DNA from 3 places in the Enterococcus sp. R12 genome. Region 1 is predicted to be linked to each of the others. Evidence: predicted binding sites of a transcription regulator. Region 1 holds the regulator's gene; each other region holds the start of a gene.
The links. The regulator LexA, encoded in region 1, represses DNA repair genes until DNA is damaged. The targets are predictions, from matches to a motif close to CNAACANNTGTTNG.

Region 1 (10,374 bases):
CGAATAAAAAGTAAGCAATTTCAATTTTTTTCTTATTTTTTTATATTTGTTTGTATTCACTTTCTTGATTTTGTTTTTCCATTACAAAAAAACCTTAAGAATGATGCCATTTAGAGCAATCATTCTTAAGGCAGTATCAGATAATTAAACGATTAATTCTTGGCCAACAACAATGACCTCACTAGATAACCCATTTGTTGCCATTAGAGCGTCGACCGTTGTGCCAAATTTATTGGCGATATCCCAAAGTGTATCGCCTGAAGCAACGTGATAGCTCTGCGCTGTAGATCCGCTGTTTACCTGAGTCGTCGTTGTAGTTTGCGTAGTACTCGTGCTAGTCGTGCTCGTTGTACTTGTCCATGCGGTACTTTGCGTTGTCCCCGTATCAAAGCGTGTGAGCTGATACGTTTCAATTAACCAGTTCAGTTTTTGTGCATACCCTGGATCGGTAGCATAGCGCCCCGTCAAGTAATTCGTTGCATCATAAAATGAGGTTGTTTGGCTTTTCCAAACACCACTGTAATGAGCAGTTCCTGTCGCGAAACTCGTGCTGCGCAAGACATTCGCATGATCCTGAAACGATTCCCAGTAAGAGTTATATTGACGAAACGGTTCATTCATCTCTACCCACTGACCATTCAAATACTCTTGTGTAGGCATATAGACACTTTGTCCGTTGTAACTGCCTTTGACCCCAAACAAATTGTAATAGGGTGCATTGGATAACGCGGAAGAACCATAGCCGCTTTCCAAAATCGCTTGAGCAATCATCACAGAAGCATAGAGATCATTGTTGGCAGCAACATCTTGTGCTGACCAGCCAATTTGCTCAATAAAACCTGAGATGTCCTGCGTCGCGTATTGATTCTCAGCAGCTTGTACCTGTTGAGGAACGAAAGTGACCGTCATTGGCGCTAACATCATTCCTGCCCCCATCAAAGAGACCACCGCCTTTTTAGTAGGTCTTTTTATCGTCTTCTTTGGTTGATGATGTCTTTCACTTCTTGTTTGATAACTTCCCATTTTTTTCCTCCAGTAACTGTACGTTTTTTCAAATAAATCAATACAGCTATTATACGGAAAAACATCTAACAGTGCAAACAATGTTCACTTTACACTCGGGAAAGAGTCTTTTAAAAAACTAAACGAACATTCTTAGTATTCTCAACTAAATGAAAAAACTTTTAAAAGTTTTTTCGCTTTCTTCTTCTCTGTTTCAATAATAAAAAAGCAAATTTGCAACAACTCAGCTTCCTTCAACCACCTTGCTTTCTTAGCTCCTTTCTGAACCTGCCTTGTTGATCGCCGTCGATTCCTGAAAAATCTAAAACTATTTGGGACGAAAACGCACTCGGTTCCAAAGATACACAAACAAAATGAAGCATAAGTAAATTATGGGGAGACTTATGATAGTGCGGTAAGTTGACTTCATAGTCGGTGTGATCCCTATCCATTTTACCGAAGACAGCGAGCCTACGGTACCATTCTCATTGATCACAACTGGTACTTGCCTATGCACCTCTTCGTAGAATGGTTCGCCATTTATAAAATCATTGATCAAGACCATCTCTGCTTGGTCAAATACATCCGCGGATTCTCTCATTACTTTTTGGGCTTTTTCGATCAATTCATTGGGACTATTTTCATCGAGTTCTACCCATATATACGGAAACATCGGCAGAGGATCGATTACTCTGATTCCATCGATTTGCCTTACGGCATCGTCCGCCCGTTGATAGAACAACGATCGTCCTAAATCAGTGGACGGAAAGTACTTGTGCAGCAAATAATTCTCCTCACTCAGGGTAAACTTAAACCTGAGCAGATTCGCTTGATATTTGCGCAAAAATAGTCCAGGAACCCAACCTGTCTGAACCATATCTGAAGTAATTGTCACGGGCCGAGCTGCATGCTTTTCGTCTCTAGGATCAAGTGAAACAGTCGTGGGATCAATTTCTTCCAAAGCTCCCCTTTTGATCAACCCAGAAGAAAATTGTCTGATTTCAAAGAGGATCTGATGAAATTCCTCAAAGGAAAAGGGTGCTACTTCAATTGTTACTCGATCATTTTGATCAGGTCCAGCTAAAAGTTGAGCTTCACGTGTGATGAGACTATCCAACAATTGTTCAGTCAATGTGGGAAACTGCTCATCGCGAGCAGCACGGTCGATTTCAAGGTGTATGCGATTGTTCACAAAACCCTTTTTTACGCCGTCTGCCTCATAAGTAGTGATATCCTCCAAAAACAGTGCAGGTAGGCCTGGAGATTCGTTCATATAAAATGGTTCTTCAAATGAATAGGTCGCCATTGCTCCTGTGCTGTCAATGGCTACAAGTTCAAATCGATGCGCTTCAGATTCAGTTGGAAGAAATAAACGTGCGTCAGCTATTTTTCGACCGGGTTCGATCATTACTGATGAAGTGATACTTCGAAAAAGATAACGATCGAATTCCCCATCGACCTTCACGAACACTTCATCAATAAAACTACCTGTAGTAGGGGTTATTGCGTAGATTATCTCAAAAAAGGGCACATTTAATTCTGCACCAGGCTCTTCACTGAGTAGTTCGATGATCGGTTTATCTTCCATGTTTATAATTGTTTGCCCGTCTCTTTCTGTATTACTATTCGTTTCAGCATGACTGATTTTGGGTGTAAACAGCAAGATGATCACTAATACCACGACTTTGTTGCGCAATCGTTTCTTTTTTATTTCCATTTTTCCTCCTATTTAGCGTTTGTGTCTGAGTAATAACCATGTTACGGCCAAACTTGGCACTGGTATTACCATTATTATATAAAGAAATAGTGTCATTCCGGAGGGAATCTCCAACGGCTCAGTAGAAGCTGCAGCCTCATTTGATCGTGCGTAGGCCAACGGATCATTTAAGGTCTCGTTCGTGTCCACATCAAATGTCTCACTTGTCTCTCCTGCATGTCCGACATTCTCAATTATATCTAAACTGCCCCCGTCGAAGACCTCAGGATAGTTCGTCACCAGACTCATAATCATGGCGATCAGCTCTTCAGCGGTACTTTTTTTGACACCTATGAGAATGTGCCATGACCAATCCGCTTCTTGCAAAATTGTCCCGCCAATCGATTCGACTGCTTCATGGATCTTCGCTTCTGATACTCGGAATCGATCTATTTCTGTTTCTCCAGCGATTCCCATGTATAAGCGATTGTTCACAAATGTTCTTTCATCCTCCCAAAAGAATTCAGTACTAATTTCATCAGGAGTTGGTGACGGCAGAGCGGGCGGATCTACCACAGTAATCGGATGTTCTAATTTGAATCGTCCACTGGCGCCGCTGCTGTCAACCGCTACAAGCTCAAGATACATCGCTTCTGATTGATGATAGGGCAAAACAACGATTCCACTGCCGAATTCGAATTCCTCCACTGTGTCGTGATTGTTTTCATCTTTCAAATAAAGATGACTATGGTATGCCCCATTGATCTCAACGTGAACATCAATTATCTCACTTCCACTTGACGGAACGGCCGTATAGGTGAGATAAATAGACGGATTTGTCACTTCACTCTTGAGAAAATCAGTATGTATCACAACGTTTGCTTCATCACCTGTTGAAATTTCATTCAATTCTGTTGCGTAAACGTCTCGTGAAAATAGCTTTAGCAGTAGTATTACCAAAAGAATGGTTTTTTTCTTTTTTCCACTCATAACGCCGCATTTCTTTCGTCGGTTCGTGTGACTAACCCTCAACCTTTTCATCGTGTTTTCCCATCTCCTTATTCCTCTTTCTTCAAGTAGTCGTTCTTCCCTGTTCTCTTTTCTTGAGCCATTCTCCTTGGCTCTTATTGTTTAGTTTCCTTTTCTTTAACTATACACAGGAACCAGCCTTGCAACAACGAAAACCGGCATTTTTATTCATATATATTCAATTTTATACAACAAAGTGACGTTTATTATTTGTTTGATCCAGTTTCTCTCTGACGATTGGCTCATCGATAGAAAGTATTTCCCTGTTGAATCGGTGACTTGCGTTTCTCATTCCTCTCCCTTGTGGTTCTCTAACCATGCTCCAGACAAAAAAACACGCTCGAAAATCGAAAAGATTCTCGAACGTGCTATTTTTGATTGATTGTCGATCAATTAATCGATTGATTTGAAAGTATTCACGACATTCTCAACACTGAAGCCGAATTCCGCTAAGACTTTGTCACCAGGTGCGGATGCACCGAAATGATCGATCGCGATCACTTTTCCATGGTAACCGGTGTAACGTTCCCAACCAAATGGGGAAGCTGCTTCGATCGCTACCCGTTTCTTCACTGCTTTTGGCAAGACGCTTTCTTTGTATTCTGAGCTTTGTGCTTCAAACAAATCAAAGCTTGGTAAGGAGACCACCGATACATCGATGCCTTCTTCTGCCAATTTAGCTTGTGCTTGGACCGCAAGATTCACTTCAGAACCTGTGGCGATCAAAATCCCCGCTGGTGTTTCACCAGCTTGTTTTGAAATCACGTAACCACCTTTTGCGACATTTTCATCCGCACCGGTTTGCGTGCCTTCGATCACTGGTAGATTTTGTCGGCTTAAGACTAAGACCGTTGGTTTATCCGTTGTCGTCATGGCCAATTTCCAGGCAGCACGGGTTTCATTGCCGTCTGCTGGACGAATCACTTGGACATTTGGCATGCAACGGACGCTGGCTAATTGCTCGATTGGCTCATGCGTCGGTCCATCTTCTCCAACCGCCACGGAGTCATGCGTCAAGACATAGATAACAGGTGCATGCTGGATCGCAGACAAGCGCACCGCTGGACGCAAGTAATCAACGAAGACGAAGAAGGTTCCGCCATAGATTCGCGTACCGCCATGCAATTGGATGCCGTTCATCGCTGCCGCCATCGCAAATTCTCGGACGCCAAACCAAATGTTGCGGCCTTCGTATTGGCCAGGTTCAAAGTCTTTTTCTGCTGCAACCATCGTGTTGTTGGATCCAGAAAGGTCAGCCGATCCACCCCAGAGACTAGGGACGGCTTTGGATAAGGCTTGGATCATCTCTTTGCTGGATACTCGACTAGCTTGTGAGCTGCCAACTTCGTAGCTTGGTAATGCTGCATCCCAATCTGCTGGCAATTCACCCGCAAAGGCTTGTTTGAATTGCGCAGCAAGTTCTGGGTAGGCTGCTTCATAGGCACGGAAGGTTTCGTTCCAAGCTGCTTCAGCTTTTTGCCCTTCATCGATCATGGTTTCTTTGAAGCGCGCGGCAACTTCTTCAGGTACGGTAAATTCTGGGTATTCCCAACCATAAATCGCTTTGGCTGCAGAAATGCCTTCGGCACCGATCGGCGCACCATGAACGGCAGAGGTGCCTTGATTTGGCGCACCGTATCCGATCACAGTCTTGATTTCGATCAAGGTTGGTTTGTCGCTTTCAGCTTTTGCTTCGTCGATCGCTTTCGAGATCGCTTCTAAATCATTGCCGTCTTCAACGAGAATGTGTTGCCAGCCATACGCTTCAAAACGCGCACCGACATTTTCTGTAAAGGCTTTTGAAGTTGGGCCATCTAGGGAGATGTCATTTGAATCGTACAAGACGATCAGTTTGTCTAATTTCATGTGACCAGCCATGGATGCAGCTTCTTGCGAAACACCTTCCATCAAGTCCCCATCGCCACATAAAGCGTAGGTATAGTGATCAATGACTTGATACTTGTCGCGATTGTAGGTTGCAGCCAAGTGGGCTTCGGCCATCGCCATACCGACTGCCATGGCGATCCCTTGTCCTAAAGGTCCAGTGGTTGCTTCCACGCCGTCTGTGTGATCGACTTCTGGATGTCCTGGCGTGCGGCTATCCCATTGACGGAAGTTTTTTAGATCCTCAATGGTCACATCGTAACCAGACACGTGCAACAAGCTGTACAATAACGCCGAACCGTGTCCAGCAGACAAAACAAAGCGGTCACGATCCACCCAGTTGCGAGAAGTCGTTGGATTGACTTTCAAGTGTTTCGTCCACAAGGCATAGGCCATGGGTGCTGCCCCCATCGGTAATCCTGGATGTCCTGAATTGGCTTTTTGTACGGCTTCGATACTTAATGTACGAAGGGTGTTCACTCCTAATTGATCGATTTTATCAAACAATGGTAGTTCCTCCTAATTTAGGTTTTTTTTACCTTTATTACATCTTTCATTATACGTGATTCAGAAGCTTATTTCAATAGCAATGAAAAGGAATTCACAATTATCTGCCGTGGAGACCTTTTTTCTTTTGAATCTCTTTTAACTTCTCTGGTGTTACATCAGCACCTTCAGGGTCAACGATTTTCATTCCTTCGATATGGTGTCGCATCCCTCCACGAAAGGCGGTTAAATACTCTTCACGCAGAACTTTTTGTTCGTGGGTCTCAGCCTCAGTCAATCCTTCTGTTTTTTTCTTGTTGGCAAGTTCATTGATTCGAGCTAATTTTTCTTGAGATAGCATAGTTGTTCCTCCTTTTCCCTCTTGATTTTACTACAAACTAGCGAGCAAAAACAATAGCACAAAAAGCGAACATTTGTTTGAATAATCGATATAGCTATGGTACACTAAGGTTATCAAATGAAAGAAGGTGTCAGTTTTGGCAAAACGAACAGAAAATCGACAAATCGAAATTCTTAAGTTCATTCATACACGTGTCACTGAAAAAGGCTATCCGCCGACTGTTCGCGAAATTGGCGAAGCCGTTCAGTTATCTTCTACCTCAACTGTTCATGGCCATTTGTCCCGACTTGAAAAAAAAGGGCTGATCTTACGAGATCCTACAAAACCCAGAGCCATTGAATTAACTGCTTCCGGTCTTGAAAAAATCGATGTTCAACCAGCATCCATTCCGATGCTTGGTGTCGTAACTGCTGGAGAACCGATTTTAGCCGTGGAAGATGCATCCGATTTCTTTCCGATTCCGCCAGATTTAGCGAATAGCACAGGAAGTTTATTCATGTTGACGATCCGAGGAGAAAGTATGATCAATGCTGGCATTCTCGACGGTGATCAAGTAATCGTTCGTAAACAACAAAGTGCTCAAAATGGCGATATCGTGATTGCTATGACAGATGAAGACGAAGCTACGTGCAAACGATTCTATAAAGAAAAGAATTACATTCGTTTACAACCGGAAAATGATTATTTAGAACCAATCATTTTGCCTGACGTAACGATTTTAGGATTGGTTGTTGGATTGTATCGCCATCTGCTTTGATGCTCAACGAGCTGACTAGGAAATCTTCGTTTCTACGAAGATTTTTTTTCTTTCCTCTTTACAAAGCGAACAAACATTCGTATAATAAGTATACAAACATAAGTTCGTATTATTTAAGGAGTGAATGAGATGAAAGCAGTTCGTCGATTTGGTTTTATGTTGTGGGTATTATTGATGGGAATTGTTATTGGCTATTTTGGCGTTTTAAGTGCTGTTCTGATTTTTTGCCCTCTAATGATGCTTTGGTTCATGCTTTGGGATGAAAAGAAATTCCGCCAAGCAGAGCGCAAACGTAACCGCCATTATTATCACGATCATGATTTTTATCGTTATGAACCATGATCCTTCCCCTACATACGCCCATAAGGCAGCAGAAACAAAAAAGGACTCCAGCGAGTCCTTTTTTGTTTCTGCTTTTTTAGTATTCCATTAACGTCTTAATTTCGACACCTTGGATCTTGTCTCTTCCATGTAGATCCATCAGTTCGATCAAGAAGGCACAGCCAACAACGATGCCACCTAGTTTTTCTACGAGTTCGATCGTTGCTTTGATCGTTCCGCCAGTTGCTAGTAGATCATCACAGATCAAGACACGTTGACCTGGTTTGATGGCATCGGCGTGCAGCGTCAAGACATCCACACCGTACTCTTTTTCATATTCTGCTTCAATCGTTTCCCGTGGCAATTTGCCTTTTTTACGTACTGGGGCAAAGCCGACACCTAATTGATAGGCAACTGGACAACCAACGATAAAGCCGCGGGCTTCAGGTCCTACCACCATATCGATGCCTTTTTCTTGTGCATACTCAACGATTTGTTGTGTCGCATACCGATACGCTTCTCCATCTGCCATCAATGGCGAGATGTCCCGAAAAATAATTCCCTCTTGGGGATAATCAGGAATACTAGCAATATACTCTTTTAAATCCATTTTCTTTCCTCCTAGACTGTCAACCACTGACGAAGGGTTGATAAATCACTCATTAATAAAAATTCTTCTGTTTTGATCAGTTTTTGTCGTTGCTGATACAAATGACTCTCCGTCAATGGACGGGAAACAGGATCAGCAGTTTTATTCAAAACACCATCTTGTATTGTAACAAATTCCAGCTCAGAAAACACCTGAATCATGAAAATAAGTAATTTTTGTGGAATTTTTAGATAGTCAGCGACCATCTTTAGTTTGTAACGAATGTCCAAACGAGGCTGCTGTTTGATCAGTTGAAAGAGACGACTGTATTGCTCTCTTGTCCCTACCCCATCTAAATAAGCATCTTCTGTCGAGTAGAAAACAAAAGCAACTCTTGACGCCTGGAGCGCTTGAACGATCTCTTTGATCAATGCAGGGTCAGCAGGACAATCTAAAAATGCAATCTCTTGGAACTGACCAGCACGAAAAGTATCTTCCAAGGCTGTAACTGAGTCAAATATGGTGGTTTGCCCACAAAAGCCTTGCAATTCCCGAGGAAGTTTCTGCTTGAAAAGAACGCCTAGTGTTTGACTGCCCAGAGAGACACCTTGACGGCTTCTTTTCGAACGATAATCAAATAGCTGAATCCCTTCCACTGCAAAATCATCCAACATGAGCTGCGGTTTTTTGTTGCCATTCCATTCATTGATGGAAAGCTGACCAACGATCGATAAGCGGTCGTTTTCAAACGCTACTAAATCTTTTCCAAAACCAAACCCAATGACATCCAGCTGCGTGTTAGACTCATCGCTCATCACTAACTTCAAATGCTGATTTTCTGAACCAATCTGGCGAGCATTTTGAGTCATCAGATTAGAAAATAAAAATTTCGGTAAGGGGTTGTCCGTTCCAAAAGGCGCTAAGACTTTTAATGATTCAATAAAACTGATCGAAACTTCTGTTAACGGTAGCTCCTCATCGATCGCTAATGGGATGCCCTGACTGAGGTCAATGGCATTTTCTTCAACATAACGATTCATTTGGGCTTGCAGCATATCTAAATGATCGATGGGGATACTTAATCCAACTGCTGCATGATGGCCGCCAAAGCTAGTAAACATGTCTTTCATCGTCGACAGCATTTCAAACAGATTCAACGCAGCAATGCTTCTTCCCGACCCTTTGGCTAAGCCATTTTCTTTTTTTGTCAAAACGATTACTGGTTGTCCTGTACTTTGCATGATTCGTCCTGCCACGATCCCTAAAACGCCTTCGTGCCAATGATCTCCCACCACCAAATGAACATGATTCGCAGGATCGATTTTTTCTTGTGCTTCTTTCATGATTTCTTCAACAAAGGTTTTTCGCTGCTGATTGATCGTATCTAAGGTTTGGGCTAAGCTGACTGCCTCTTCTTCATCGAAGGTAGTCAATAAGCGAACAGCCGGATTGGGGTCCTCCAAACGACCGATCGCATTTAACCGTGGTCCAACGGCGAAGCCAATGTCTGTTTCGTTGACTGTTTGTTTTTTCAAACCGCTGACTGACAGCAACTCATTCAGTCCGATGCGATCCGATTGCTGAATCATTTTCAACCCGTTGCTGACTAATAGCCGATTCTCATCGGTTAAAGAAACCATATCAGCGATCGTCCCAATCGCAACAAGATCAAGCAATTCCACTGGCACTTCTTCTAACAAAGCGCAAGCCACTTTAAATGCGACGCCGACTCCAGCCAAATCACCAAAAGGATAGTTTCCTTGAGGGTGACGGGGATGGACAATAGCAAACGCCTCCGGTAGTTCTGCAGGTAGTTCATGGTGATCTGTGACGATCACGTCAACTCCTTGTCCTTGAGCATAAGCAATCGCCTCATGACCAGACACCCCATTGTCGACGGTGATGATCAATTGCGTCCCTGCTGCAATTTTATCTTGATAGACAGTTAGATTGGGCCCATATCCATCTGTAAAACGATTAGGCAAATAATACTCAGCTTCCGCCCCTAGCAATTCCAACGTTTCCTTTAACACGGTAGTGCTCGTAATCCCATCCGCATCGTAATCACCATAAATCAAGATTCGTTCGCCATTTAAAATCGCTTCATGGATTCGTTCCACGGCTTTAGCCATATCATGAAATAAAAACGGATCATGAAGATATTGCAGGTCCGTTGATAAAAAAGCATCGAGCGCCTCTGCTGTTCGAATATTTCGCTGCCATAGCAACGCGCCGATCCGCTCAGGGAT
Region 2 (10,374 bases), 300 kb from region 1:
GTATGATTATGAAGAACTAGTGACAAAATAAGTAGGTGACCATAATGAGCATGGACAAACGATCAATATATGACGGATTGAATCAGTTAGAAGTGGAGTTGCAAAATTCCTTGAATAATCTAGCGGAAATGAAGCAGTCTTTGCAAGAAATCGTCGAAAAAAATACGACATTAGAATTGGAAAATCAACGCTTACGTGAACACATTCGTGAGTTGAACCAAGTGGCAGATGCACCCGCTGAATCGGTCAAACAAGAGCTTTCTAAATCACGGATGAATTTAGAAAAGATTTACGAAGAAGGATTTCATGTTTGTTATGACTTATACGGTTCTCGCAGAGAACATGACGAACCTTGTGCGTTTTGTCTAGAAGTGATCTATCGTGAAAGCGGCAAATAGCTGACAGACGAAGCGGTTCGTTAGAAAAAAGATCAGTTTCTGCTGGTCTTTTTTTCGAAAGGAGCAGTACATGCAAAAGCAGCAAAGTTATAAACAAGACAGTGGAAAACTGTATCTTGTTCCAACACCGATCGGTAACTTGGAAGATATGACGTTCCGATGTGTCAAAATTTTAAAAGAAGCGGACCTGATCGCAAGTGAAGATACTCGAAATACCCAGAAATTGTTGAATCATTTTGAGATTGCGACACCGCAAAAAAGCTTACATGAACACAATTATAAAGAACGGGTGCCACAGCTGATAGAACAGCTGCAAATGGGCAAGACTATTGCCCAATGCAGTGATGCTGGTATGCCCTCCATTAGTGATCCAGGTCATGAATTAGTCAAGGCGTGCTTGGTCGAAGGAATCGCAGTGATTGCGCTCCCAGGTCCTACGGCTGGTTTGACCGCGCTGATCGCTTCTGGCTTATCACCGCAGCCGAATCTTTTTTATGGCTTTTTACCTCGTAAGAAAAAAGAACAAAAGCAAGCGTTAAGTGAATTGGCAAGCCAAAAAGCTACGATGATTTTTTATGAGTCACCGTATCGAATCGCAGCGACGATCGAAACGATGAAAGAGGTATTGGGAGAACGTCAAGCAGTTATCTGCCGTGAATTGACGAAAATCCACGAAGAATACTTGCGAGGGACCTTTTCAGAATTGATTGAATACCTCGACCAACAACCAATCAAAGGGGAATGCTGTCTATTAGTGGAAGGCGCTTCTGAAATCCCTGAAGTCGTTTATGAAGGAAGCTATGCTGAACAGGTGGCAGCCTTGATGGAAGAGGCAGACTTGTCTTCGAAAGAAGCCATCAAAGAAGTGGCTAAACGCAATCAAGTGAAGAAACAGCTTGTTTATCAAGCCTACCATCAATTAGAAACGTAATCATACCGAGAATTCTCTCGGTATTTTTTTGTCTTTTTTCGGACTTGTGTTAAATTATCTGACATCAATAGTTAGCTATTTTCAGAAAATTCACGGTTTTCTCAGAAAAATCTAGATTATTTGAAAATATGATGTTAGGATAGCTAACATAAAGAAAAGGAGGCGTCAAAAATGAACACAGGGAATATTGCATTTATTTTAATTTGTAGCGGCATGGTTTTTCTTATGACTCCAGCATTGGCATTTTTTTACGGAGGATTGGAACGTCGCAAAAACATCCTCAATACCATGATGATGGTGATTTGTACGATGGGCTTGGCGTCTGTGCTATGGGTCGCTTTAGGGTATACCTTATCTTTTAGCGGCACAGGCTCATTTATTGGGAATTTAGATAAAGTCTTTTTCAATCATGTCTCGATGACAGAAGGAGAAGGGATTCCTGAAGGGTTATTTGCGGCCTTTCAAATGATGTTTGCCTTGATCACAACGGCGATCATTACTGGATCTGTCGTGGGCAGAATGCGTTTCTCAGCTATTTTCCTATTTATCGGCTTCTGGCTAGTTCTCGTGTATTTTCCAATGGCACATATGGTATGGGGCGGCGGTTTTTTAGATGCGATCGGCTCGATTGATTTTGCGGGAGGCAATGTCGTTCATATCAGTTCGGGTATCAGTGGGTTAGTCTTAGCGATCGTTGTCGGTAAGCGGCGAGAATTTCATCAAACCGAATATCGTCCTCATAATATTCCCTTTGTTGTACTAGGTGCTGGCCTTTTATGGTTTGGCTGGTTTGGCTTTAATGCTGGCTCTGCGTTAGCAGCTGATGGTCTAGCGATCCACGCCCTAATGACCACGAATACGGCAGCAGCCAGTGCGATGCTTTCTTGGATGCTGATCGAAAAAATCGTGTTGGGCAAACCGACGATCGTTGGTGCGTGTACTGGAGCCGTCGTGGGCTTAGTTGCCATCACACCAGGTGCGGGATTTGTCTCGCTTTGGTCTTCCTTTATCATTGGCGCTTTAGTCAGTCCGTTTTGCTACTTCTTTATTTCTGTCATCAAACATCGTCTAGGATTAGATGATGCGCTGGATGCCTTTGGCTGCCATGGCGTAGGTGGGATCTTCGGTGGTTTGATGACAGGGATCTTTGCGGATCCAGCAGTGGGTGGACGGTCAGGATTGCTCTATGGCGGCGTTGATCTTTTTCTCGCACAAGCCGAAAGTATCGTATTTACGATTCTATTTGCAGGTATCTTATCCTTTGTCATTATCACTTTGATCAAATGGGTAATGCCGATTCGCGTATCGCAACAAGAAGAAGCAGTGGGGATGGATCGGATCGAACATGACGAAACGGCCTATCCTACCTTTATGGGGTTAGATTCTTAAGAGTGGAGGAGCAGTCATGAAAAAAGTTGAAGCGATTATTCGCCAAGAAAAATTAGAAGAACTAAAGGCCGCTTTTGATCAGTCTGATTTGATCAGCGGCATGACAGTCAGTCAAGTGCTGGGCTGTGGCAATCAAAAAGGCCTCAAAGAGTTTATTCGTGGCCAAGAAGTGATCACAACTCTTTTACCAAAAGTAAATGTCCGTTTTGTTTTAGCAGATGAAAAAGTCGATGCGGTGATTGAGCTGATTGTATCGATCTGTCGGACAGATGAAGTCGGTGACGGCAAAATATTCGTCTACCCGTTGGAAGAAGCGATTCGGATTCGCACTAATGAACGAGGGGAAGCTGCCTTATAGTAGAACTTCTTGGACCATGAAGAGGGCCGCAAAAGCAGTGAATGTAGAAGAAAGGACCAATGAAGATTGGTCCTTTTTGCGTGCTTCCCTCGATTCCTTGCTTGATAGGGAACCTCTGTTCGTTTATAATAAGAAGTGAGGTGAACAACGATGTCGGAACTGCAATTTCCCTTAAAAAATGATACGAGCCGCAAAATTATTCATATTGATATGGATGCTTTTTTTGCTTCGGTGGAAGAACGGGATGATCCAGAGCTTGCCAAGCATCCCCTCGTCATTGCCCGTCACCCAAGTGATACTGGCGGACGAGGAGTGGTCACGACCGCCAATTATCTGGCACGACAATATGGCATCCACTCGGCAATGAGTGCGCAAAAAGCCTATGAGCTTTGTCCGCAAGCGATTTTTAAACCGGGAAATCATCAAAAGTATCGTGAAGTGTCCCATCAAGTCAGAGAAATTTTTCATCGATACACCGACATCATCGAACCAGTTTCTATTGATGAAGCGTATCTAGATGTCACAGTCAACAAGATCAATTGTCCTTCAGCAATTAAGATCGCTCGTTTGATTCAACGAGACATCTGGCAAGAGATTCATCTGACCTGTTCGGCAGGAGTCAGTTACAACAAATTCTTGGCAAAACTGTCTTCGGATTATTATAAACCACGAGGATTGACGGTGGTGATGCCAGATGAGGCAGTGGCCTTTTTGCAACAATTACCCATTGATAAATTTCACGGGATCGGGAAGAAAACTGTTCCGCGGATGCATGAGTTAGGTATTTTTACAGGAGCTGATCTGTATGACTGGAGTGAGATGGCGCTGATTCGTGAATTTGGCAAAATGGGGTATTCCTTGTATCGGAAAGTTAGAGGGATCCATGATTCCCCAGTTAGTGTGACCAGAGAACGGAAATCAGTTGGAAAAGAGCATACATACGGCAATCCATTAACCAGTGAAGAACAAGTATTGAGCCAGTTACGGGCTATCGCAGAAGAAGTCGAAAGATCACTGAAGCGCACACAAAAACATGGCAAGACGGTCGTGTTGAAAGTTCGTTACAGTGATTACTCTACGATCACCAAGCGAGTGACCTTGCCAACCTATGTTCATAAAAAAGAACAGCTATTTTCCGAAGCAAGTCTGATTTGGGAAGAAATTTTAGGTCTGGAAAAAGGCATCCGTCTTTTGGGGATCACCGTCACAAATCTTGATCCACTGACCTATGAAAATATTGTACTGCCCTTATGGCAACTATCTGACGAGCAGTAGGCTGAAGAGGAGGAGCAAAATGACACTCTATCAAGTATATGACACGATGACAGGATTGGCTAATCAGGAGCGAAGTGAAAAAATGGCCGCCTACATGCGGCATCAGTTTGATTTTTTAGGCATTCCTACGCCGTTGCGCCGCCAGCAGGAGAAAGCGACCTTCAAAGCTGCAAAACAAACGAAAACGGTTGATTGGGACTTTATCGATCATTGTTGGCAAAGCAGCTATCGGGAACACCAATACCTTGCGATTGATTATTTAGTGGTGATGGAGCCGTTTCTAGCGGCCATCGATCTGGCAAAAATTGAACAGCTAGTCATAACAAAAGCTTGGTGGGATAGCGTGGACGTCCTAAGTGAGGTTGTCAGAAAACTAGTTCGCCGACTGCCAGCGTTAAAAGCTGAAATGCTTCGCTGGAGTCTTGAGGAAAATCTTTGGCTGCGGCGAGTGGCAATACTCCATCAACTGCTGCAAAAAGAACAGATGGATCAACCACTGCTTGAAGAGGTCCTCGTCAATAATTTGGGGAGTTCTGAATTCTTTATCAACAAAGCCATTGGTTGGAGCTTACGAGATTATGCCAAGACGAATCCTCAGTGGGTCCAAGACTTTCTGCTTCGCTATCAAACAAGTCTGGCGCCTTTGACGATTCGTGAAGCAAGTAAATACCTGTAAAAAGCTTGGTCACTGAGTTGAGATAACATAAAAAAACACCGTGCATCATCTTTGAAGGAAGAGGAGGTGACCGCCAAAAGTTCGATTTTTTGGTCTAACTTTTGGGGTCACCTCAAGATGCACGGTGTTTTTAGTTTTTAAATTTGTTTTTTGATTTGTTCGTAGCTTGCTTCAGCATCTTTGCACTTTGCCCAGATAACCGCTTTTCCTTGTTCCCGAGATGCAGCAAGATCAATGATTCGTTGATTGCTGCTGCCGCGAAACTGCAAGTTTAAATTTCGTTTGCTCAGTTCAAAACGACCGTCGACTAAAATATCGATATTGGATAAAAGTTCCAATTTATCGGGTGTTTCCAAAAGCAATTCTTCATAGGTGTAGCCTGACCAGCTCCAAATATCTTTGCTGTGCCCAAATTCAGCACGAACCCGATCAACGACTTTCAGACAGACTGTTGTGTTCAAGAAAGGTTCGCCGCCTAGGAGGGTCAGCCCTTGGACATAATCATGCCGCAGATCTTCGATGATTCGATCCTCTAGTTCTTGCGTAAAAGGTGTACCATAGCGAAAGTTTTGGACCGCTTTGTTAAAACATCCTTCACAAGCAAAGAGACAGCCGCTCACGTATAAACTATTTCGAATGCCTTCACCATCAACAAAGTTGAAGGCTTTGTAATCAGCAATATAATTTTGGCTATATTCTTTGGCTTGCCATTCTTTAGGTTTCGGATTTCTCATAAGAAAACTTCTTTCTATCATGAATTACAGGGATTGGTCTTCAAGAAAAGGAGTGTAGAAGAAATCTAGCACTCCTTTTTCGTTTATTCTTGCAAATGTTTGACCCGGGCAGAAATTTCTTTGTGCCGTCCATTGACCATTGGACGAGCTTGAGGATTTCCAAGATACCCACAGGTTCTTTTGACGACGTCACAACTTTTTGGGTCATGATTGCCGCATTGCGGGCATTCGAAGCCCCGTTCGGTTGGATTGAAATCTCCTTCATACCCACACTCATAACAGTGATCGATAGGGGTATTTGTTCCAAGATAGGCGACCCGATCATAAGCGTAATCCCATACCGCTTCTAACGCTTTTGGATTTTGCTGCAAGACTGGGTATTCGCAGTAATGAATAAACCCGCCAGAACAGTATTTTGGATACTCTTTTTCAAAATCAAGTTTTTCAAATGGTGTCGGATTTTTCCGCACATCATAGTGGAAGCTGTTGGTGTAGTATTCTTTGTCGGTAATGTTTTCAACTTCACCGAATTTTTCGGTATCCAAGCGGCAGAAACGATCAGTCAGGCTTTCACTAGGCGTCGAATATACGCTGAAATGATAGCCGTATTCATCGCCCCAAGCATCTGCATGAGCTTTCAATTCTTTCACGATCGCTAGGGTAAAGGCTTTTGCTTCTGGATCTTGTTCCCATGTTCCACCATAAAAAGCCGAAGCAGCTTCATACAAACCGATATATCCAAGAGAAACAGTAGCACGTTTGTTTTTGAATAGTTCATTCACATTGTCTTTGCGATCCAAACGTTCACCGAAAGCCCCATACATATAAAGGATCGGCGCATTCGCAGGGCTGGCTTCTTTACAGCGCTCCACCCGATAGACAAGAGCATCCTTTACGATTTGCAGACGATCTTCCAGCAGCGTCCAGAATTTTTCTTGATCACCATTTGCTTCTAAGGCGATCCGAGGAATATTCAATGTTACGACACCTAGATTCATCCGACCAACATTGACTTCTTCGCCACGTTCGTTTTTCCAGCCTTGCAAGAAAGAACGACAGCCCATCGGCACTTTAAAGCTGCCGGTCAATTCAACCAATTTATCATAATTCAAAATATCAGGATACATCCGTTTGGTGGCACACTCTAAAGCCAGTTCTTTAATATCATAGTTCGGATCGGTAGGGGCCAAGTTGACGCCACGGCGAATACTAAAGATCAATTTTGGAAAAATAGCGGTACGCTTCTCACTGCCTAACCCGTTGATGCGAATTTGGAGAATCGCTCGTTGGATCTCCCGTTCGAACCAGTTGGTTCCTAAACCAAACCCAAGGGAAGTAAACGGCGTTTGTCCGTTTGAGGTGAATAACGTATTGATTTCGTATTCTAGACTTTGCATTGCATCGTAGATATCTTTGCGCGTTTTGCTCTTCGCATAAGCTTCCCGACGTTCAGGCGACTCGATCCATTCTTCGGCATCTTTTAGATGCTTTTGATAATTCAACTCAGCAAAAGGAGCCAATAATTCATCTGTTCGATCAGCAGAACAGCCGCCATATTGACTCGATGCTACGTTTGCAATGATTTGTGAGATTTGAGCGGTGGCCGTTTGGATCGATTTTGGCGATTCCACTTCGGCGTTCCCAATTTTAAACCCATTATTCAGCATGCCTTTAAAATCGATCAAGCAGCAGTTGGTCATTGGGGTGTAAGGATGATAATCCAAGTCATGGTAATGAATGTCGCCTTTTTGGTGAGCATTTGCCACGTGAGGAGGGAGCATTTTCAAACCGATCGATTTTCCTACGATCCCAGCGGTCAAATCACGTTGTGTATTGAACACATTGCTATCTTTATTGGCATTTTCATTGACGACCGATTGATCTTTATTCATCAATTTGTTGATCGTAAAGTTGATGTCTGTGGCTTTGCTGCGCTCGAAATCACGATGGGTCCGATAGTTGATATATTCTTCAGCCAAGGCATACTCGTTTTTTGCTAATAAGATATGCTCGACGATATTTTGGATCTCATAGATTTTTACATTCGTACGAAAACGTTCCGCGATCTCGTGATCGACACTGTCAACGATCTCGGTGATTTTTTCGTGGTCGATGGGAGAAAGCTCGCCGTTGATTTTTCTTAGGGCTTTCACTAACGCATCGTAAATTTTTTGATCATCAAAATCGACAAGCCGTCCATCACGTTTAACGATTTTTAACTGACGCAAAGCGGACTGTCTTTCCAACCCTTGCTCAGGATTTCTCTTAATGTTCATCATTTCTACCACTCCTTATCTTCCTCAATATAATAAAACAAATTGTAGAAATGAGCAACTATATATAGTGGTGGATAAGGGGTGGTAAATTGGATATACACAATATATGGTGTATATTCATTGGGGTGTTTTCTGGGAAAACTGATAAGATTAAGGATTTGGTTGTTCCATGTTTCACATAATGAATAAAAAACTTTTTTAAATTTATTTTTTCTCTGTTTTGAAGCAGAAGTATTCAATGAAAAAGTATGCTACCATAAGGAGAGAATTTTATTAAAGGAGGGTTCTATGTGAAAAATATGATTGATGTGAAGCATCTGACCAAAAGTTACGGCACTCGTTTCAATCAAACCAAAGTATTAGATAACCTTTCTTTTGCAGTGGATCAAGGAGAATTTGTCGGGGTCATGGGGCCCAGCGGCGCTGGGAAAACGACCTTGATGAATCTGTTGTCTTCAATCATGCGACCTAGCTTAGGCTCGATCTATATCGATGGCAAAGACATTACCCGAATGTCGGAAAAAGCCCTCAGTGATTTTCGTCGTCAGCAGATCGGTTTTATCTTTCAAGACTTTAATCTTTTAGAGACGTTGACTGCCAGAGACAATATCTTGCTTCCCCTTGCCATTGATCGTTTGCCCGTGAGTGAAACCCAAGAGCGCATTGAACAAACGGCCAATTTGTTAGGAATCGACCACTTGTTAGATCGCTACCCAGAAGAATTGTCTGTAGGGCAAAAACAGCGGGTCGCTGCTGCTCGAGCAATCATTAGTCGTCCGGCGGTCCTTTTTGCTGATGAACCCACTGGCGCCCTTGATTCAAAAGCGGCGACAGAATTATTACGGTATTTAGCACAAATCAATCAACAAGAGAAAACAACGATCTTGATGGTCACCCATGATCCTTTCACCGCCAGCTACTGCAACCGAATTTTATTCATCCGAGACGGTGTCTTCTTTGCAGAAGTCGTCAGAAAAGGCGGGCGTCAGGAATTTTTTGAAAAAATCATCGATATGCAGGCAACGATTGGAGGCGGTCCGCGCCATGTTGTTTAAAATCGGCTGGCGGAGTTTTTTACGGCAGTTTCGCAACTATATGGTGTACTTTATTTGTATGATGACCGCTGTGATGATTTTTTATTCCTTTAACGCCTTGATGAATGATCGTCTGCTGAATCAACGGGTCCAGCAAGATATCCGCATTGAAGGGGTTCTAGGATTCGGCAGCAGTGTGGTTGCCTTTGTCGTCTTGTTTTTTATGCTGAGTGCCAATCATTTTTTTCTTAGTCAGCGGCAAAAAGAAATCAGTGTTTACCAGCTTTTGGGGCTGCGGCAAGGTCGTCTGGCTTGGCTGTTGCTGCGGGAAACGTTTCTATTGAACTTTTTCTCTTTAGTGACCGGCATCTTTATGGGGATTATTTTTTCGAAATTTTTTTCTATGATTTTGATTCGAGCGATGGGCTTGAATTTAACGAGTCATTTCTTTAATTCACCCCAATCGATTTTTTCAACGGTTTTTGTCTTTATCGCGGCGATGATTATTTTGAGTATTCAAGTGATCCTTTTTGTATGGCGTACCCCAATGAGTGAGCTGATCAAGACTGAATACCGCTTACCGATCAAGAAAATGAAAATGACCCCGTTTCGTTCATTAATGGGGGTTCTAGGTCTGATTCTACTAGGGGTAGGCTACTATCTGTCTTTGACCTTGCGGGAAACGTGGACCAACTATATCACGTATACGCAAGATTTTTCAGCAATTTTATGGATTCCTTTATTGATTCTGTTTTGCTGTGTGACGGCAACCTATCTTTTTTTTGATTGCTCCTTGCCAGCATTGTTATATTTTTTGAGCAAGCCGAAAAAACGTCTTATCAAAGGGGCGAAACTGATTGCTTACAATAACGTGCGGGCTTACTTGCAAAGAACGTGGAAAAGCTATGCGCTTTTGACGATCATCACAGCGATCGCAATCTCCCTGATCGGGGGAACGATGGGGGTCATCTCATTAAACTATCAAGCAACGAACCGCATTTACCCAACGTCCTTTCAAGTGTCAGAAGAGCAGGCAGATACCTTGCGGGACCTTTTAGAAAAAGCCGATACACCGATTATTGCCGAACAATCGATTCCCTATAAAATGACCAATATGACGGTTCAAACCCGTTACCTTGGAGAGTTGCAAGACGAAAATATTGAAAATATCATGGTGAATCTGGTCGCTTTTTCTGATTATCAGCGTCTGCGAAAACTGGTTCCCGATGCCCCGGAGATTCAACTGAGTACCGATAAACAAGCGGTGCTTTTTGACAGTCAATACGATGTGACTCGTTCGTTT
Region 3 (10,374 bases), 230 kb from region 1:
TTCCACTGCATCTTCCACGGTCATATCTAAGATTTCCGAAATATTTTTTCCTTTGTAATGAACTTCTAACGTTTCTGAGTTATAACGTTTGCCATGACAAACCTCACAAGGTACGTAGACATCAGGTAAGAAGTGCATCTCGATCTTGATGATTCCGTCCCCTTTACATGCTTCACAGCGTCCACCTTTTACATTAAAACTAAAGCGGCCTTTTTTGTAACCACGGACTTTCGCCTCATTGGTTTTAGCAAATAAATCGCGAATGTCATCAAAGACACTGGTATACGTTGCTGGATTGCTTCGAGGCGTCCGACCGATAGGGCTTTGATCGATATCGATCAATTTCTCAATAGCTTCATAACCAGTAATGGTTTTAAAGCGACCAGGCTTGTTCGAATTCCGATTGATTTTTTGCGCCAAGGCTTTTTTCAAAATTTCGTTGACTAATGTCGATTTACCAGAGCCAGAGACCCCAGTAACGGCGACGAACTTTCCTAATGGAAAATCGACCGAAATGTTTTTCAAGTTATTCTCAGAAGCACCGGTCACACGAATCTTTTCACCATTGCCTTTGCGGCGTTCCGTTGGTGTCGGGATTTGTCGTTTTCCTGATAAGTACTGACCTGTTAAGGAAGACGCATTGGCTGCGACTTCATCAGGAGTGCCTGCAGCGACGATCTCGCCACCTGCGTGTCCTGCACCTGGACCGACATCGATCAAGTAGTCCGCTGCCCGCATCGTGTCTTCGTCATGCTCAACGACGATCAGGGTATTCCCAAGATCACGCATTTTCCGCAATGAATCTAGTAAGCGATCGTTATCCCGTTGGTGAAGACCGATCGATGGCTCGTCAAGAATGTAGAGCACCCCAGACAAATTGGAGCCGATTTGTGTTGCCAAACGAATCCGTTGCGCTTCCCCACCAGAGAGTGTGCCTGATGCACGACTCAAGGTCAAATAGTCCAATCCGACATTTTTCAAGAAGCTTAAACGATCATCGACTTCTTTCACGATCGGACGTGCGATCATTTGCTCTTGTTCCGATAGTTTCAATTCTTCGACAAAGTTCAACGCATTGTTGATTGCCATCTCGCTCATTTCACCAATATGTTTTCCGTTGACTTGCACGCACAGCGCTTGAGGGTTCAAACGATAGCCATGACAAGTTTTACAAGTCAATTCCGTCATATACAAACGCATTTGATCACGGGTGAAATCAGAGTTGGTTTCATGATAACGGCGCTTAATATTTGGTAAGATTCCTTCAAAAGCTACCTCAACATCACGCACGCCACCGAAATCATTCTCATAATGGAAATGGAAAATTTCGCCATTCGAACCATTCAAAATAATGTCTTTGTGTTCTTCTGGCAGCTCTTCAAAGGGTGTGTCCATATCGATATTGAACTCTTGACAGGCTTGTTCCAGCATTTGCGGATAGTACTGTGAACTGATTGGGTTCCAAGGTAATAGTGCGCCTTCACGCAACGTTTTGCTTTGATCGGGAATCACTAGGTCGACATCGACTTCTAGCTTCACACCAAGACCATCACAGTCTGGACAAGCACCAAAAGGCGCATTGAATGAAAAGAGCCGTGGCTCTAATTCACCAACTGTAAAGCCACAATACGGGCAAGAATAGTGTTCACTGAAAAGCATCTCTTCTTGACCAATCACATCGACTACCGCATAGCCATCAGCTAAACGTAATGCCGCTTCAAAGGAATCAAACAGACGAGAACGGATGCCTTCCTTTACAACGATTCGGTCAATGATGATGGCAATATCATGCTTTTTATTTTTTTCTAATTCAGGCGCTTCGGAGACATCATAGACTTCGCCATCCACCCGCATCCGAACATAACCTTCTCTTTGGATACGTTCGAAGACTTTTTTGTGCTGCCCTTTCTTTTGATAAACGATAGGTGCCAACAATTGGATCTTGGTGCGTTCTGGTAATGCCAAAACTTCATCCACCATCTGCTCAACCGACTGACTAGTAATCTCAATATGATCATTGGGACAGATTGGGTGACCGATTCTGGCGTAAAGAAGCCGCAGATAATCATTGATTTCAGTAACCGTCCCCACTGTTGATCGCGGGTTCTTGCTGGTGGTTTTTTGATCGATAGAAATCGCTGGACTAAGTCCATCAATGCTATCTACGTCGGGTTTATCCATTTGCCCTAAAAACTGACGGGCATACGCCGATAGACTTTCGACATATCGGCGCTGTCCTTCGGCATACAACGTATCAAATGCTAAGGAGCTTTTCCCTGAACCCGAAAGACCAGTTACAACAACGAGCTGGTCTCTGGGAATCGTCACATCGATATTTTTTAAATTATGGGCCCGTGCCCCATGGATCACGATTTTATCATTTGCCATATTGTTTCTCCTTCTAATCAGCAGCTTTTAGCTCAAGAATAGTATCTCTCAAGGTAGCAGCCGTTTCAAAATCCAGTGCTTTCGCAGCATCTTTCATTTCTTTTTCTAATTTCAACAACAAGGTTGCTTTTTCTTCACGACTCAGCTCTTCATAAGAAGTCGTGGTGTATTCGCCAGTTTCTTCCGCCACTTTCGTGATTGCGATCAGATCGCGAATCTCTTTGATGATGGTTTTCGGTACGATTCCATGTTCTTCGTTATAGGCTTCTTGAATACTTCGGCGTCGCGCTGTTTCGTCGATCGCTCGCTGCATCGAATCGGTCATTTTATCGGCGTACATGATTACTTTGCCTTCTGAGTTACGAGCTGCTCGTCCGATGGTTTGGACTAATGAACGCTCGCTGCGCAAGAAGCCTTCCTTATCGGCATCAAGGATCGCAACCAGGGAAACTTCTGGGACGTCTAACCCTTCTCGCAATAAGTTGATTCCGACCAGTACATCAAATTCACCGAGACGCAGGTCGCGAATGATCTCTGTTCGTTCCAATGTTTTGATGTCACTGTGCAGGTATTTGACTTTGATCCCTAATTCTTTAAAGTAATCCGTCAAATCTTCAGACATTTTTTTCGTCAAGGTCGTGACAAAGACCCGTTCATTTCGCTCGACTCGCTCATTGATTTCTCCTACGAGGTCGTCAATTTGACCCATAATCGGTCGTACTTCGATCACCGGATCTAACAGACCAGTCGGACGAATGATTTGCTGAATGACGGTATCGGTTTGATCGTATTCATATGGTCCAGGTGTTGCTGAAACATAGACGATTTGGTTGACATGCTTCTCAAATTCTTCCAAGCGTAGCGGACGGTTATCCAGTGCAGAAGGCAAACGGAAACCATAATCCACTAACATTTGTTTTCTAGCACGGTCACCATTATACATCCCACGAACTTGCGGCATGGTCACGTGGGATTCATCAATAACGATCAGAAAGTCATCAGGAAAGAAATCTAATAACGTATAAGGCGGTTCGCCTTCTTTTCTTCCATCCATGTGGCGAGAGTAGTTTTCGATCCCTGAGGTATACCCCATTTCTCGCATCATTTCAATATCATAGTTGGTTCGCTGCTCTAAACGCTGTGCTTCCAGCAGCTTATTTTCTGCTCGCAAAACTTTCAGTCGTTCATCGAGTTCACTTTGGATCGAAGCGATCGCATGCTCCATATGGTCTTCATTGGTCACAAAGTGAGTTGCCGGAAAGATCGACACATGTTCGGTGTCACTCATGATCTCGCCCGTCAAGGCATCGACTTCACGAATCCGATCGATTTCATCGCCAAAAAACTCAATGCGTAACGCTCGCTCATCACGAGAAGCTGGGAAAATCTCCACAACATCGCCACGTACGCGAAAACGCCCCCGTTGAAAATCGATGTCGTTTCGTTCAAATTGGATCTCGATCAATTCTTTTAATAGTTGATCGCGAGACTTTTCCATCCCTACTCGTAAAGAAACAACCTGTCTGGCATACTCGATCGGCGAACCTAAACCGAAAATACAAGAGACAGAAGCTACAACGATCACATCGTTTCTCTCTAATAAAGAACTTGTGGCCGAGTGACGCAGCTTATCGATTTCATCGTTGACACTGGAGTCTTTTTCGATGTATGTATCACTGGAAGGAACATACGCTTCTGGTTGATAGTAATCATAGTAACTGACAAAGTACTCGACCGCATTATTTGGGAAAAAGTCCTTGAACTCGCCATATAATTGTCCAGCCAGTGTTTTATTATGGGCAATGATCAATGTCGGTTTATTGACTTCCTTAATTAGATTAGAAATCGTATAAGTCTTACCGGTCCCAGTGGCTCCCAACAAAATCTGTGCTTTTTTTCCACCGACCACCCCGTCAACCAATTGATGGATCGCTTCTGGCTGATCCCCAGCTGGTTGATATTTTGATACTAAGTCAAATTCATGGGAAGTTGTTCTTTCGATCATCTTCATTCCCCCTCGATTATTCTAAACGACAACAAAAAAAGAAAAACTCGCTGCCGCTTTTCCATAAATAAGTATATCATAGCGAACATACTTTCGCCATCATTTGCTATGAAAGTTTCATGCGATTAAGCATAACTTAACATGTTTGATTTTCTAACATCTGATGTGAGGTTTAAGCAATTTTGTCATATTTTTAAAGAGAAAGACTTGTGTGTTGAAGAAAAAATCCATATAATCTATAAATACGTTATATCTAAAGGGGGAATTTTCTTGAAAAGAAAACACATGTCCTTCGCTTTAATCGCGCTGATTATCAGCATTTTTACGCTATCAGTAAAGTCAGCAAGTGCGGAGGAAACTACGTATAAGATAGGAACAGATTTAACATTTGCTCCTTTCGAATTCCAAAATGAAAATAATGAATACGTTGGGATCGATATAGATTTATTAAACGCGATCGCTGAAGATCAAGGTTTTGCAGTTGATTTACGTCCTTTAGGTTTTGACGCCTCCATTCAAGGCGTGCAATCAAATCAGTTAGATGGCATGATTGCTGGGATGAGCATCACTGATGAACGTAAAGAAACGTTTGATTTCTCAGATCCTTATTTTGATAGTGGGATTCAAATGGCGGTAGCTGCTGACAATGACAGCATTACTAGCTACGAAGATCTTGAGGGCGAAACGGTCGGTGCAAAGGTCGGTACCGAAAGTGCCCGCTTTTTAGAAGAAAATAAAGACCAATATGGCTACGACATCAAACTTTATGATGACGCTACTGGGTTATATGGCGCTGTACGCAATGGTACTGTGGCAGCCGCTTTTGATGATTATCCAGTGCTTGGCTATGCCATCAACAACGGCGAACCGATGAAACTTGTCGGCGAACCTGAAAAAGGTGCTTCTTACGGATTCGCTGTCAGAAAAGGCCAAAATCAAGAACTACTTGAAAAATTCAATGCTGGTTTAGCCAACATGAAAGCTTCTGGCAAATACGACGAAATCGTCAATACTTACATCACAACGTCTGATTCAGATGCAGACACCAGTGAAATGGTGAAAGTCGAACCAAAGAAAGATGTTTACCGAATTGCCAGTGACTCCGCCTTCGCTCCATTTGAATTCCAAAATGAAGACAATGAGTATGTAGGGATCGATGTCGATTTAATGAATCGGGCGGCAGAATTGCAAGGGTTCAACATTGAATTCAATTTCATCGGATTTTCAGGAGCTTTGCAAGCCTTGGATGGTAACCAAGCAGATGGGATGATCGCTGGGATGACGATCACTGATGAGCGTCGTCAATCCTATGACTTCTCTGACTCTTACTTTGAAAGCGGCATTCAGATCGCTGTAAAAGAAGGCAATGATTCCATCAATTCCTATGAAGATTTAGATGGAAAAACCGTTGGTGCGAAAGTGGGAACAGAAAGTGCAGACTTCTTGATCGCCAACGAAGAAAAATATGGCTATTCGATCAAATATTATGATGCAGCCGATCAATTATATGCAGCTGTTAACGGCGGACAAATCGATGCCATGATGGATGATTATCCAGTGATCGGTTATGCCATCAGCCAAGGTCAAAAACTAGTGACACCGATTGAAAAAGAATCTGGCGGTCAGTACGGTTTTGCGGTGAAAAAAGGCCAAAATCCTGAACTGATCCAAATGTTCAATGAAGCATTGAAAGAAATGAAACGGACTGGCGAGTACGATCAAATCATCAATAAATACATTGAAGATGGCTCTGCCACAGAAAAACGAGTGGATGAATCAACGATCACTGGTTTGATCAGCAACAACTATAACGTCTTATTAAAAGGTTTATGGAATACCCTTTTACTAGCATTGATTTCTTTTGCCTTAGCATTAGTGATCGGCATCATTTTTGGACTATTTAGTGTTGCTCCAATCAAAGCATTGCGGGTTTTTGCAGGGATCTATGTTGATATCATTCGTGGTATTCCTATGATGGTATTGGCTTTCTTCATCTTCTTCGGACTTTCCGATGCCATTGGTATCACGATTCCCGACTTTGCAGCCGGGGTCATTACATTGACTTTAAATGCCAGTGCCTATATCGCTGAGATCGTCCGTGGCGGGATCAATGCGGTGCCAAAAGGTCAGATGGAAGCCTCTCGAAGTTTGGGGATGACCTACACTCGGACAATGCAGAAAATCATTTTACCGCAAGCGATCAAAATCATGATTCCATCTTTCGTTAACCAATTCGTTATCTCGTTGAAAGATACAACGATCATCTCGGTTATCGGAGTCGTAGAATTATTGCAAACTGGGAAAATCATCGTTGCTCGGACTACGCAAAGTACCTATGTTTACTTGATCATCGCGATTATTTACTTAGTCGTGATCACAGCTTTAACGAAACTTGCAAAAGTTTTAGAAAAGAAGGTGAAATAGCATGAAAGAAAAAATCTTAGTTGAAAATCTTGTAAAAAAATACGGCGACAATACCGTATTGAACAATATCAATGTTTCAATCGCTGAAGGAGAAGTCGTTTGTGTGATCGGTCCTTCCGGATCCGGGAAATCGACGTTCTTACGCTGTTTGAACCGCTTAGAAGAACCAACCAGCGGTGATATTATCGTTGACGGCGCACATCTGATGGATAAAAACACCAATATCAATGCTGTTCGTCAACATATCGGCATGGTGTTTCAGCATTTCAATCTCTTCCCTCACTTGTCGGTTTTAGAAAATATCATTTTAGCACCGATGGATCTAAAAAATGCTTCTCGGCAAGAAGCGGAAAAGAACGCAATTCGTTTATTAGAAACGGTCGGTTTGGCAGATAAAAAAGACATGTACCCTGACAATCTGTCTGGAGGACAAAAACAACGGGTGGCGATCGCTAGAGCTTTAGCAATGAATCCCGATGTGATGTTGTTCGATGAACCAACCTCCGCACTCGATCCAGAAATGGTTGGCGATGTCCTCAATGTTATGAAGGATTTGGCAAAACAAGGAATGACCATGGTGATCGTAACTCACGAGATGGGTTTTGCCAAAGAAGTAGCAAACCGTGTGATGTTTATTGACGGCGGGAACTTCTTGGAAGACGGTACACCTGAGCAAATCTTTACCAATCCTAAGCATGAGCGTACCAAAGACTTCTTAGACAAAGTATTGAATATTTAAAAAAGCCTCTGCAACAGTCCGACGAAGGAACTGTTGCAGAGGTTTTCTTTATTGCTTGTTCCGTTTCGTTTCATCTGCGATCCGCTTTTGATTTTCCCCCAAAAACACTTTTGTATCGATGGGGTTTGCTTTGTTCGCCCCGCCGATGCCAGTATCAACCATTTTCCCCCAGCCCTTCAACGGCTCTTTCCCCGCTGCACGAAGCTTGGCATTTTTTAACCGTAATGCCTGTTTTTTTTCTTCTTTTTTCGCTTGATGTTTTGCTTGCCAATCCCTTAAGATCTTCATTCCCTCTTCCTCCCTTTTCTATTAAAACAATGCCACATTCAAATGCTCGAAAACATTCCCAACGATCTGTTTGCGTCAAATGCCCTTTGCCACTGAAGCCGTATTTTTTTATCTTGTAGTTGACTATAGTATATCACGTGAATTTTATAATCATCAGGAATAGAGACTAAATTTTATTAAAACTATGAAATGCAATTTGAAATCGAGTAGTCAGATCAGGAGTGGCATGTTACACTTATTAAACAACACTCCCTCCATAACTGCATAAGCTGTATAAATACATTGATTCTTTTGTTTAAACATCGGTCAGAACCCTTCTTATAAAAAACCAACCTTAAAATAACAACAAAAGAAAAATGCAGAAAATTACTTTGGAGGCATGCATCGTATGAAAACCATCTATTTCTTTCCCTTACTGATTTTCCTTTCCTTATCACTCACAGGCTGTACCCTGATTGACGAACTCCTGGATGAAACGCGACAAAGCAGTTCGTCATTAGAAACAGCGGTGACTTCTGAATCATTGTCAATGGATTCGGAAGCTAGCAGCTCTTCCTCTACTGAAAAGCAATCAACGTCTACTACAATTGACATAAGCAGCTCTTCTGACAGCCTTGATCAACAGTCAGTAAGTACCGAAGAATCCACCTCTCACTTCTCCTATTGCGAGCAATTACAGATTGGATTGCCACGACGTTGGAATAGAACCGTCACCAAAGATTTGCTCCACCAATTGCAAGAAGGAATGTCCTGCGATCAAGTATTAGAGATCATGGGTGGACTGCCTTCTTGGCGACTAGCGATTCTAGGCGTGGAATCCAATGCCTGGATCAATCAAGAGGGCGAAGCGATCATCGTTACCCTTTCCAACCGAACCGTTACTGGCGTTACCTGGCATGATCAATTCTCAGAAACAGAAGTTAAGTAAGTAGTCAGAGGAAATTCGTTTTATTGATCCTTCCGAATTATATCACCGTAAATTTTTTTCAAATCATTCTATTAGGGGTTGATTCGTCAGATGAAACCGATAAGGTCCTTCAACCAGGTACATATGAAAATCAAAAAGCATTGCTTCTTTCTTTTAGGTATTGCTTTTTTGATGATTGGTGCAATAACTTTTTTTATCGAAAACCAGCCATCACCTATTTATGAACAATTTCTAACTATCGATTACTTAATTTCCTTACTAGCAGACGATACGACTCCAGAAGCTATTCAAGATCTAGGGCTTGATCTGATCAAACGAAGTGACCGGGTCAATCAACGCCGAACCGCCATCAATCAAAAGCGGCGGCGTCAAAATGTGATCGTTACCGAAGAAACCTGTAAGGTCTTCTCGCCTGAGCAAGGAGTCATGGTCGATGAAGTGAGACAGGTGACCACTCGTTTACCTGATTCTAACATTGAATTGTTGTCAATGATGGGTGATAGTAGTGCATTAGAAACGAGACGAGTACCAAGGGGCTCGCGTGAGAAGTTAGCCAAAATCAGCTTTGATTTTGACTCCGATAACGCGGGAAATGAACATTTATCTAGAATCACATTGGTTGATGTCCCAGAATTTTTCGGTATTGATTTCTCACAGTTCGGGAAAGAGGATGATATTGAGGAGATCAAAGAGACATTGATCGAACAGTATGGTTTAGATGCTCACATCAGAGACGTTAGCGCCATTCGGAGACTTTTCTTTATTCATGAAGGATTTGAGTTTTACATTAGTCAAACCTATAATCCAAACGGAGTCGGCATTACTGTCCAAGCAGTAGAACCATAAACAAAAACTATCGAACCCCCGTCTCTTTGCGGGTTTAACAAAAAAGGCGTCTGCGAATCCAAACGCAGGCACCTTTTTCTACTTCTATTTTTATTTAGGCAAAAACGGTCGACCAATTGTCACGTTCATCAAGAAATTCTTGCGCTAATTTTTGCGCACCCTCTAAGGTATGGTTCGCCGCCCAACCGCATTGCACTTCATTGCTGGCAGGTACTTCAGTTGCTTGCAAAACGTCCTTCATGGTTTTTTCTAGGACGGTCAAAATCTCTTCATAATCGTCGTGATTCAAGACAGTCAAATAAAAGCCGGTTTGGCAGCCCATTGGTGACCAGTCCACGATATAATCCGCATGATTACGAATCAATTCTGCCGTCAAATGTTCTAGCGAGTGCAGACTTGCCATATCCATATGCGCTTGGTTCGGCTGCTTCAAACGGACATCATATTTGATAATCGTATCATTCGTTCCTTGCTTTTTATCGGCAACCCGTACATAAGGTGCTTTGACTTTCGTATGATCCAAATTAAAGCTTTCAACATTCATTTTCATTGTACTTCTCTCCTACTCTTTTTGTGCTTCCACAAGCCAAACATACTCATTGATCTGCTTAAAACGACTGGTAAACCCATGCTGACGAAAGTATCGTTCGATATCCGCTATAACTGGATAGTACTCTCTTTGCAGATCAGCGGCTAGTCGCTGGTGACCAGCTTGCCGTGCTTCATCGATTCGTTCCATTTTGTGGGCTAGAGAAA

Region 2: the regulator LexA is predicted to act here: its motif matches at 3,185-3,198, upstream of dinB (DNA polymerase IV).
Region 3: the regulator LexA is predicted to act here: its motif matches at 4,476-4,489, upstream of uvrB (excinuclease ABC subunit UvrB).

The regions. Positions count from the first base shown of each region.
Region 1 is NZ_CM176874.1:1,881,796-1,892,169, forward strand. Features, by position in the region: gene ACTW1R_RS08700 (glucosaminidase domain-containing protein) at 145-1,023, opposite strand; gene ACTW1R_RS08705 (hypothetical protein) at 1,331-2,719, opposite strand; gene ACTW1R_RS08710 (hypothetical protein) at 2,732-3,571, opposite strand; gene tkt (transketolase) at 4,121-6,118, opposite strand; gene ACTW1R_RS08720 (DUF896 family protein) at 6,219-6,458, opposite strand; gene lexA (transcriptional repressor LexA) at 6,595-7,215, shown strand; gene ACTW1R_RS08730 (hypothetical protein) at 7,345-7,557, shown strand; gene ACTW1R_RS08735 (adenine phosphoribosyltransferase) at 7,634-8,146, opposite strand; gene recJ (single-stranded-DNA-specific exonuclease RecJ) at 8,158-10,374, opposite strand, start outside.
Region 2 is NZ_CM176874.1:2,178,443-2,188,816, reverse strand. Features, by position in the region: gene ACTW1R_RS10095 (PSP1 domain-containing protein) at 1-31, shown strand, start outside; gene ACTW1R_RS10090 (DNA replication initiation control protein YabA) at 51-398, shown strand; gene rsmI (16S rRNA (cytidine(1402)-2'-O)-methyltransferase) at 469-1,329, shown strand; gene ACTW1R_RS10080 (ammonium transporter) at 1,501-2,718, shown strand; gene ACTW1R_RS10075 (P-II family nitrogen regulator) at 2,735-3,076, shown strand; gene dinB (DNA polymerase IV) at 3,227-4,351, shown strand; gene ACTW1R_RS10065 (DNA alkylation repair protein) at 4,371-5,027, shown strand; gene nrdG (anaerobic ribonucleoside-triphosphate reductase activating protein) at 5,165-5,761, opposite strand; gene nrdD (anaerobic ribonucleoside-triphosphate reductase) at 5,845-8,040, opposite strand; gene ACTW1R_RS10050 (ABC transporter ATP-binding protein) at 8,328-9,092, shown strand; gene ACTW1R_RS10045 (FtsX-like permease family protein) at 9,082-10,374, shown strand, end outside.
Region 3 is NZ_CM176874.1:1,653,992-1,664,365, reverse strand. Features, by position in the region: gene uvrA (excinuclease ABC subunit UvrA) at 1-2,388, opposite strand, end outside; gene uvrB (excinuclease ABC subunit UvrB) at 2,402-4,393, opposite strand; gene ACTW1R_RS07655 (amino acid ABC transporter substrate-binding protein/permease) at 4,664-6,817, shown strand; gene ACTW1R_RS07650 (amino acid ABC transporter ATP-binding protein) at 6,819-7,556, shown strand; gene ACTW1R_RS07645 (hypothetical protein) at 7,605-7,844, opposite strand; gene ACTW1R_RS07640 (hypothetical protein) at 8,233-8,772, shown strand; gene ACTW1R_RS07635 (Tat pathway signal sequence domain protein) at 8,896-9,618, shown strand; gene ACTW1R_RS07630 (S-ribosylhomocysteine lyase) at 9,713-10,168, opposite strand; gene ACTW1R_RS07625 (class I SAM-dependent methyltransferase) at 10,181-10,374, opposite strand, start outside.